2 regions of the Shewanella sp. UCD-FRSSP16_17 genome follow, and region 2 is predicted to be linked to the other one. Evidence: predicted binding sites of a transcription regulator. Region 2 holds the regulator's gene; the other holds the start of a gene.
The links. Region 2 encodes LexA, which represses DNA repair genes until DNA is damaged. Its sites were predicted from a motif close to TACTGTATNNNNATACAGTA; they were not measured.

Region 1 (4,749 bases), on a different contig from region 2:
CATTGGTTTTGCACTATTCCGTTTTTTTGATATTTTGAAACCTTGGCCTATTCGTTGGCTAGATGCCAAAGTTCATGGCGGCTTTGGTATTATGATTGACGATGTTTTAGCAGGCTTTTTTGCATTAATCTGTTTGCAGCTTATCTATTACTTCGTATAAGTCTTGATTGAACAATCACTAAAAAGCCCACCAATTGGTGGGCTTTTTAGTGATTAGTGAGCACTTTACTATCTTAGCTATTGAAGTAGTTCTCGAGCGTTAGCAAGTGTGTTTTCTGTAATAACATCACCAGCTAATAACCTAGCTAATTCACTGATCCTTTGCTCTTTATCAAGGGGTTTCATTTGCGTTTCAGTGCCACCACTTTTACTAAACTTGTTCACCAGCATATGTTGGTGACCATTACCTGCTACTTGAGGTAAATGGGTCACACAGATAACTTGAGTAGATTCCCCTAAACTGCGCAGCATACGTCCAACAACGGCCGCAGTTGGCCCAGAAATACCGACATCGACTTCATCAAATATGAGTGTCGGGGTGGCAACTTTTTTCGCAGTAATAACTTGAATACCTAAACCAATACGTGATAACTCACCACCAGAAGCGACTTTTGCAATCGGTTGAAGGGGTTGTCCTGGGTTAGTGGTCACTTGAAATTCAACTTGATCGCTACCAGTAACAGATTGAATGTCTGGGTTAAAATTGACTTCTATAGAAAACTTACCCTTGGGCATATTCAATTCATGAATCGAGCGAGTGACAAGTTTATTAAGCTCTTTTGCATAGCGAAGGCGGCTTTGGCTGAGTTTTTGAGCGCTTTTAATATAAGCTTGTTTACTGTCGTCAACTTGCTGTTGAATCTCATCTAGTCGGGTTGCATCGTTATTTAGCTCTTTTAATTCTATGGCTAATGCTTGATGGTGTTCAGCTAAATGTTCTGTTTGAACATGATGCTTTCTCGCCAGTTGCATGGCCTTGGAAATACGTTGTTCCAAAAATGCAAAATGCTCGGGATCTAGCTCTATTTTGCTTAAATAGTCTTGAACTTCACTGGTACTTTCTTGTACCTGAATTAAGGCTTCATTGAGCATGTTTGCAACACTTTGCAATGCTGGATCAAATGATTGTAATTGATCGGCAAAACCTATCACCCGATTTAATGAGGACTCGATATTGTGCTCATCATCCTCGCTAAGCAATTGAAGCGTTAATTGACAATTTTCAATTAAATCACTGCCGTTAGCCAAGCGTTTGTGTTCTTGCTCTATTTGCTCAAATTCACCAGGCTTTAAAGCAAATTCGTCCAGTTCTTCGACTTGGTATTGTAGAAGTTGTTTGCGGGCAATACGCTCTTGTTGGTTTAACTGTAATTGTTTTAATTCATTTTCAATGAGCTTACAGCGTTGATAGCTTTTACTCACATTGTCGATAAGGATACTGTGGTTGGCATAGCTATCGAGTAAGGTAAGTTGATGCTCACTTTTAAGCATGGCATGGTGAGCGTGCTGCCCATGAATTCCGACAAATAATTGTCCTAGTGCTTTAAGTTGAGTGAGTGGGACAGGGTTACCATTAATGTAGGCTCTAGAGCGACCGTCGGCGCTAATCGTTCGACGTAAAATACATTCTTCATCGACATCAAGATCATTATCTTCAAGCCAGCGTTTAGCATACGGCACATCTTCAAGCGAAAACCGTGCAGAAACTTCAGCTTTGTTTGCCCCAGGGCGAACGGTATTGGCATCGGCTCTATTGCCTAAGCATAGGCCTAGCGCATCGATAGCGATAGATTTACCGGCACCAGTTTCACCTGTGATGCTGGTCATTCCGGCTTTAAAGTCAAGTTCAAGAAAACGTACAATCGCAAAATTATTAATGCTTAATTGGCAAAGCATAATCTATCCCTGTGTAAAGAAACACCAAACCACTGTATTTATAAACAGTCTACACTGTTTTTATATACAGTAAAGTGCTGGTTGCTAATTTTTTTGAGTTGTATTTATGCGGAAGTTATTAGCAGCAAGAAGTTTAGTATTTAGTTGAGCTGTTCAAGTAATTGTTCAATCAGGGGAAGGCTAATAAAGGTGGCAAGGGTACTAATCAAGATGCATTTAGCGCTCGACAGCCCATAGGTTTGATAACGCTGTGCGAGTAAGTAAACACTTGCTGCAGTTGGTAATGCAGCTAAGATGACCCCCATGATAAGTAACTCGTTATCGACATTAAAATAGCGTAGTAAACCATAAGCAATCAATGGCTGAATCACGAGTTTAAGTATATTTAATATGCCCATTTCGATTGCAAGATGGTGAGGTGGCGTTTCAGGCTCTGTACCTCCATGCATTGCTTTAGCGAGAACCATACCAATCGCAAACAGCGCACATGGGCTTGAGGTATTGCCAATTAACCTCATCATCATGCTGATGCTATCAGGAATTGGGATATACAAAGCTGATGCCATGACCCCTAAAGTGCAACCAATAACAATGGGATTACTAATTAACGCATTCAACATAATAAGCACAGGGTGTCGTTTTTGCTTTTTATTGATGGCAAGTTCCATATTGACCATTGCAAAGGCAAACATAATGACAGATAACAAACTCGCAATTGCAGCAGCTGTGATTGCGTGATTGTTATCTGGATAAAGCATCATCATTAGTGGAATACCAATAAATGCGGTATTACCAAAGCTGGTATTTAACCCTCTGATAGCGGCTAGTGCCGGTTGTTTTTTATCTGCGATAGATGAAATGAGCACCGTAATGAAATAGGTCACAACCATTGCAATACCAAAGGCCGCAATAAAGCCCCATTGCATGATCTCATGTATATCGGTTTCGGCTAACGCAATGAATAAAATAGCGGGGAACGCCACGTAATAGACGTATTCGTTTAATGTAAAGTCGGTATCATGAGGAAGCACTTTTAGTTTTTGAACAATAAAGCCTAGCAACATGATGCCAAAGACAGCAATAAGGGGAGTTAAAATGTTGGCCATCATCTTCTCCTTATGTGTGTCTATTGGAAGTCAATGACATTGTTGATTTGACAGTCATTGGGTTGGCGAATAAGTTAATGATGCAAGTGCAACTCTGAGCGCACTAACAAGTGTGCTCAAAGTTTATCTATAGGCAGAATGCCCATAAATCTTGCCAATAAATATTGCTAACAAAAAACTCAGTTACTGAACACTGATCCCAATATTAGAAACACCAGCGTCGACTATTTCTTTACGTAACTCTTTAACGAATTCAGCTGATAATTTAGGGTTAGCTTCAATAATATCCAGTAACATTCCTTGTAGTTCTTTTTCTTCCTGCATCACAGGATGTGCGAAAACAAACTCTTCTACGACTTCTTCGTTTAATTCATCTTGAAGTTCATCAACACTGATAGCTTCAATGTAGTTGGCTACTGTACTTGAAGATAATTTACTGATGTTGGTAATGTCTTCTTCAATTTTACCCTGAATACCGCCAAGTAAGGTGGTTAACGCGACAGCTGCATCCATTGCTGGGTAAACTCCGTATGCTTCAAAGTTACTTGGCTCAGGGGTGTTGTCTTCTAAGCGTTGTAAATGAATGTCATAGTTAAATTTAAGTTTTTTATCGTATTGAGATTGCCACAATAGCTCTAAGACAGTGCTGAGTGTTTTTGGCTCGCCAAATTCGCAAACTTCAGAAAATAACTGATAATTTGGCAACATGCGTTGGCAAAGTGCGGTAGCAAATAATTGCTTTTGAGGTAAAGACAACGCTTTTAAACGTTTAAAAAAACCGGGTTTATGACTCATTGGGTACATCCGCTGATAACTGTGATATCACTTGATTTGCTGCTGATTCTACCTTAGTTAACTCATCAAGTAACTCAAGTATTTCTGGTTCAAGATCTTCAATGCTGGTTTTGTGCTTTAGCGCAGACTCAATTTCTTGGCAAAGCTTCTGAGTGTTAGGTACACCACAGTAACAACTTGCCCCATGAAGTTTATGCACGGTCTGTAACATGAGTTCGCTATTGACGGTTTTAAGGGCTGTTTCAATGTTAACAACGTTATCAGGTAATGAATCAACTAACATCTGCAGCATTTCGAGGGCTAAATCAGGTTTTTGATTCGTTTGAGCAAGGCATAATTCCCAATTTAGAGTGTGCATATCAAAATGGGTAAACTTAGGTTTATTGATCCAGCGATCAATAACTCCTTTAAGGGCTGCCTCATCAATCGGCTTAGGCAGATAACCGTCCATGCCGCTACCTAAAATTAATTCTCGCTCTTCTGCTATTGCGTGGGCAGTGACGGCAATGATTGGCGTATTGCGGTTTTGTGACTCTTGACGAATCAACTTGGTTGCTGTGATACCATCAGTGCCCGGCATTTGAATATCCATAAAGATGACATCGAATACTTGTTGTTTAGCATACTTAATCGCATCATCACCGTTATTCACCGATACCACATTCACCACGAGCTCTTTCAGTAAGGTATCAATTAATTTAAGGTTCGCTAAGTTGTCATCAACGGCCAGAACATTAAGGTTTTTACGTTCATAAACTGTTTCAGGCAATGTTTCAGTTAATAACGCTGTTTGCGTTGGTGGGTGTATCAACTGATTCGCTAAATCATAGTCACTGACCGGCATACTCATCAGTATATCCGTATTAGGTCTTAATCCTTGGTTTAAGATTTCTTGTTGCTCGATACCGTCATGCAATAACACCAAGCAAGCTGTCTTTTCACGAGCAAGTTT
Region 2 (4,749 bases):
AATGTAAGCGGGTAAGTCTTCAATCCCCATAAACAACTCAGCCTTGAGTAGCGGATAGAAGTCATTAACGATTTCATGAATTTTTTGACGATTAAACTCTTCGTATTGCACCAAGCAACTCGCAATTAACGAAGGAACTGCCATTAAATGGATGATGTTATTACGGTAGTAGCTCATCGCAATTGCTGAAGACTCTTCAATCGCAATAATTTCACCAATTTGATCAGTGTGCGAAGTAAACTTTTTCAGTGATAGACATTGATCAACTAATTCACTAGCACTGCCTTGAGCAACTGAGGTGTAATCAGTGTAAGGTACTTCTTTCATCAATTTAAGATATAAATCTAGCTGACGTTCCAGCTCTGTGCGCTCTAATGCATTTTGTTCAGCGGCTAATAACACCATACTGGTTAACGTAACAGAGCTCGCAGCTGCTGCACTGTTAATGTTTGTCATCACTTTATTGGCTAATTGATTAACCGCAGGCGTTAACCATGTTGGTTTTTGCTCGGGATCTTTAGCCACTTCTTCACGCCAATCTGGCGACTGCTGATTTAAGAACTGCTGTACGTTAATTGGCTCACCAAAGTTAACGTAACCTTGTCCAAAGTTACCCAACTTACGCAATGCACCAAACACTTGCCATACAGATTCTTTTTGCTTTTTCTTACCACTTAATTCTTTATGATAAGTCGACACTTCCATGACATGATCGTAGCCAAGATACACTGGCACTAAGGTCACAGGACGCTCGATACCCCGCAATACGCTGTTTACCGTCATCGCTAGCATGCCTGTTTTAGGAGCAAGTAGACGGCCAGTACGTGAACGACCACCCTCAGTGAAATACTCAACTGAATAGCCTTTAGCAAATAGTTGATCTAAATACTCTCTGAATACTGCGGTATAAAGCTTATTACCGTTAAAACTACGACGGATAAAGAAGGCACCACCACGGCGGAACATTGGACCTGCCGGCCAAAAGTTAAGATTAATCCCTGCCGCAATATGCGGTGGAACCATGCCTTGATAATAAAGAATATATGACAGTAACAAGTAATCCATATGGCTTCGATGACACGGCACATAAACGATTTCATGACCATCATGATGCAGTTTACGAACTTGCTCCGCACTCTTGATGCTAATACCACTGTATAACTTGTTCCAAAGCCAAGTTAAGAAACGCTCAGCAATACGAATCAAGTTATCCGAATAGTCTGCCGCGATTTCATCAAGGTACTCAATGGCTTTTTCACGTGCCTTTTCTTCGGGAATTTTTTTGTTAACGGCTTCTTCTTGAATGGCACGCTTGATGGATTCTGACTTTAACAGCGAATTGAACATCGCTTGACGATTAGGAAGCTGAGGCCCCGTCATCACCTTACGTTGTCGGCGAAAATGCACACGAGCCACACGGATAAGCTTATGCGCAATACTGACATCTGTGCCGTGTTCATCAGCCATATAACGCAGCGACATGGCATTAGAAAATTGAATGAAGTTATGGCGACCTAAAAATAGAATCATTAACCATTTACGTAACCATGTTGGGTTTTCACGCTCAAAAACCGCAGCGGTCATGGTGTCATCTTCTTTACCTGGGATACGCCCCCAATATAGGCTTACAGGCACAAGCTGGATGTCGAGTTCTTTGTTCTTTTGGTGTAATTCGAGCAACTTAGTAAAGTTTGCTACAAATTTATCGCTACTATGGCGCTTACCAAACAAGGGTTTACGCCCTTCCACACACACAATTCTAGGGGTATTGAAACCATCAACATCTAACCGTTCATACGGACTTGGCAAGTTATATTTAGCTGTCATTTCATGTAAGGCAGCAATATCACTCAGCGACTCCGTTTTCATCACATAGACCACTGGCTTGTCAGGATCTAAGTTAAGGTCAGCGAACGGATCTTCAGGCACAACAACACTGTGTACCATTAATTTCTGAATCCAACGTAATGATTTAGCAATGATAGAATCTGGTTTTAGCATGGGTCTTCGCATTATCAACAACGATTTATTGCGCATAGGATACCAGAATATCATTCAGTTACACTAACCTCGGTAAATCTAGTTAACATTTAAGTAGCAAGTTTTGTTGGTTCTAACATCAAGTATCAATCACTTAGTAAGTAGCAAAACATTTAGGTACAGTACTGTATAAATAGACGGTATCCAGTACTTTTTGGCTTATTCACTTGAGTCATCAATAATAAAACACACTAATTTACCGACGCCCCGCAAAAACAATAAACTACTGATTTAATTAACTTTAAACAACTAGAAACTTCGATAAAAATTCATATCTATTGCTTTATCAGCAAAAAATGTTGGTTAATACTTGCGCGACCAAAGATACTGTATATAATGACAGTCACTGTATAAAAAAACAGGAATCAACATGAGACCTTTAACGCCACGACAAGCTGAAATTCTAGAATTAATTAAATGCAATATTGCCGAGACAGGTATGCCACCAACTCGTGCAGAAATTGCCACTAGATTAGGCTTTAAAAGTGCTAATGCTGCAGAAGAACATTTAAAAGCACTCGCTAAAAAAGGTTGCATTGAAATTATTCCAGGTACCTCTCGCGGTATCCGTATGGTCCAAGAAGAAGAGGAAGTTGAAGAAGGCTTACCACTGATTGGTCAGGTTGCGGCTGGTGAACCAATTTTGGCGCTAGAACATGTTGAACAATACTTTCAAGTTGATCCTGAAATGTTTAAACCCAATGCTAATTTCTTACTACGTGTTCGTGGCGACAGTATGAAGGATATTGGCATTATTGAAGGCGACTTATTAGCGGTTCACAAAATGCAGCAAGCTAAAAATGGTCAAGTCGTTGTTGCCCGTGTTGATGATGATGTCACCGTGAAGCGTTTTGAAAAGAAAGGCAACGTTGTTTATCTGCATGCAGAAAACGAGCAGTACTCGCCGATAAAAGTCGATTTAACATGCCAAAGCCTTACGATTGAAGGGCTCGCTGTTGGCGTTATCCGTAATGGAGGTTGGTTATGAACACATTAATAGGTAATGCACCACGTCACCCAGGTTTATGGATGGACATGGCATCAGCAGCTGCGCCAGTAAAGCAAGGTATCGAAACCAAACAAACAGCTAACCAAGGGTTAACTGAATTAACTCAGCTATGCGGCCAGTTAGCCGTATTAAGTCAACAAGGGCGATGGATTGTACTGATTAATCCGCCTCACATTGGTTACAAACAAATTCTAGCGAACGCCAATGTCAGAATGGACCGTGTATTACTGGTTCACACTAAAGATGAAGTCGAAACACTGTGGGCAATGGAAAAAGCACTCACAAGTGGTACATCCAGCGCAGTGATTACATGGACAACCCCATTAGATGCTCGTGATAATCGTCGCATTCAATTAGTCGCTAAAAGCGCCTTAGCACAAGGTGTCATTATCGAAGATGTAAATACTCACTTACGTGATGACCAATTAAACGCCAGTAATCCTGTGACTGCAACCCAATTGAATTTATCTGCATTTCACTAAAGTCTATTTGCTAAAAAAGCCCTTCATTTCGGTGACGGGCTTTTTTTTGCGCCTTTTTTCAGCAAATTAGATGATAAAGTGATCTTGATCAATATTTAATCTCCAAGTAATGTAGTTAACAAGGGGGTAACATTTATTGACCTCTCTTAGTGGTAAAAATGAACATAAGTGATAAAACGCTGTAAAGATTGTGCTGGTACCATGCGGTATAGAAAGCCTTGAATAAAAAAGCGTCAATTTAAGAATTGAAAAGTTCAGTATTAGGTACAAGTGTGGCCACCAAAACCCAATAGAATAATCGAGTATTAATACTCACTGCCACCGTGTACTTTGAAGTGATCAAACTTTTTCGGGAATAGAAAAGTTTGCATAGAGCAGAGTATTACTGTGTGACTTTTCCTTGTTGTTATTGCAAATCGCAATTGGCAGAGGAGTAGTCTTGTGAAGCGATTGTTGTATGGATTAATGGTGCTGTTTTTTGCAGTGCCACTTGCAGCGGCTGATATGCCGCTTAACATGACCCAAGGGGTAACAGAGATCAGTGGTAAGGTTTACGACCTCCATATGATCATTCTTTATATCTGTTGTGCTATTGGTGTTGTGGTATTTGGAATCATGATTTACTCCATGATTTATCATAGAAAATCAAAGGGTGCAGTACCTGCTGATTTCCATGATAGTACCAAAGTGGAAATAGCATGGACTGTCGTGCCGTTTCTTATCCTCATTGGTATGGCAATTCCTGCCACAAAAACCCTCATTGCTATGGAAGACCCAAGTGATGCGGAGTTAACTATTAAAGTAACCGGCTCTCAATGGAAATGGCATTACAGCTATTTTAATGAAGACGTCGAGTTTTACAGTTTACTTTCCACCCCTGCCGATCAAATTACTGGGACAGAAACGAAAACTGAAACTTACCTACTTGAAGTCGATAAGCCCCTCGTTCTGCCAATCAATCGTAAAGTACGCTTTTTAATGACTTCAGATGATGTGATTCACTCTTGGTGGGTTCCTGCATTTGCGGTGAAAAAAGATGCTAACCCAGGTTTTATTAATGAAGCTTGGACCAAGATTGATAAGGTTGGTACCTACCGAGGCCAATGTGCTGAGTTATGTGGTAAAGACCACGGATTCATGCCGGTGGTAGTTGAAGCCGTTTCTGAAGCAGACTTTGAGCAATGGCTGAAAGATCAAAAACAACTCACTGCTGATGCA

Region 1: the regulator LexA is predicted to act here: its motif matches at 1,949-1,968, upstream of recN (DNA repair protein RecN).

What each region holds. Positions count from the first base shown of each region.
Region 1 is NZ_LZFV01000002.1:352,411-357,159, reverse strand. Features, by position in the region: gene A9267_RS06420 (phosphatidylglycerophosphatase A family protein) at 1-160, shown strand, start outside; gene recN (DNA repair protein RecN) at 238-1,896, opposite strand; gene A9267_RS06410 (AEC family transporter) at 2,037-3,002, opposite strand; gene A9267_RS06405 (YjaG family protein) at 3,186-3,797, opposite strand; gene barA (two-component sensor histidine kinase BarA) at 3,787-4,749, opposite strand, start outside.
Region 2 is NZ_LZFV01000046.1:203,155-207,903, forward strand. Features, by position in the region: gene plsB (glycerol-3-phosphate 1-O-acyltransferase PlsB) at 1-2,001, opposite strand, end outside; gene lexA (transcriptional repressor LexA) at 2,411-3,028, shown strand; gene A9267_RS18045 (cell division inhibitor SulA) at 3,025-3,531, shown strand; gene coxB (cytochrome c oxidase subunit II) at 3,973-4,749, shown strand, end outside.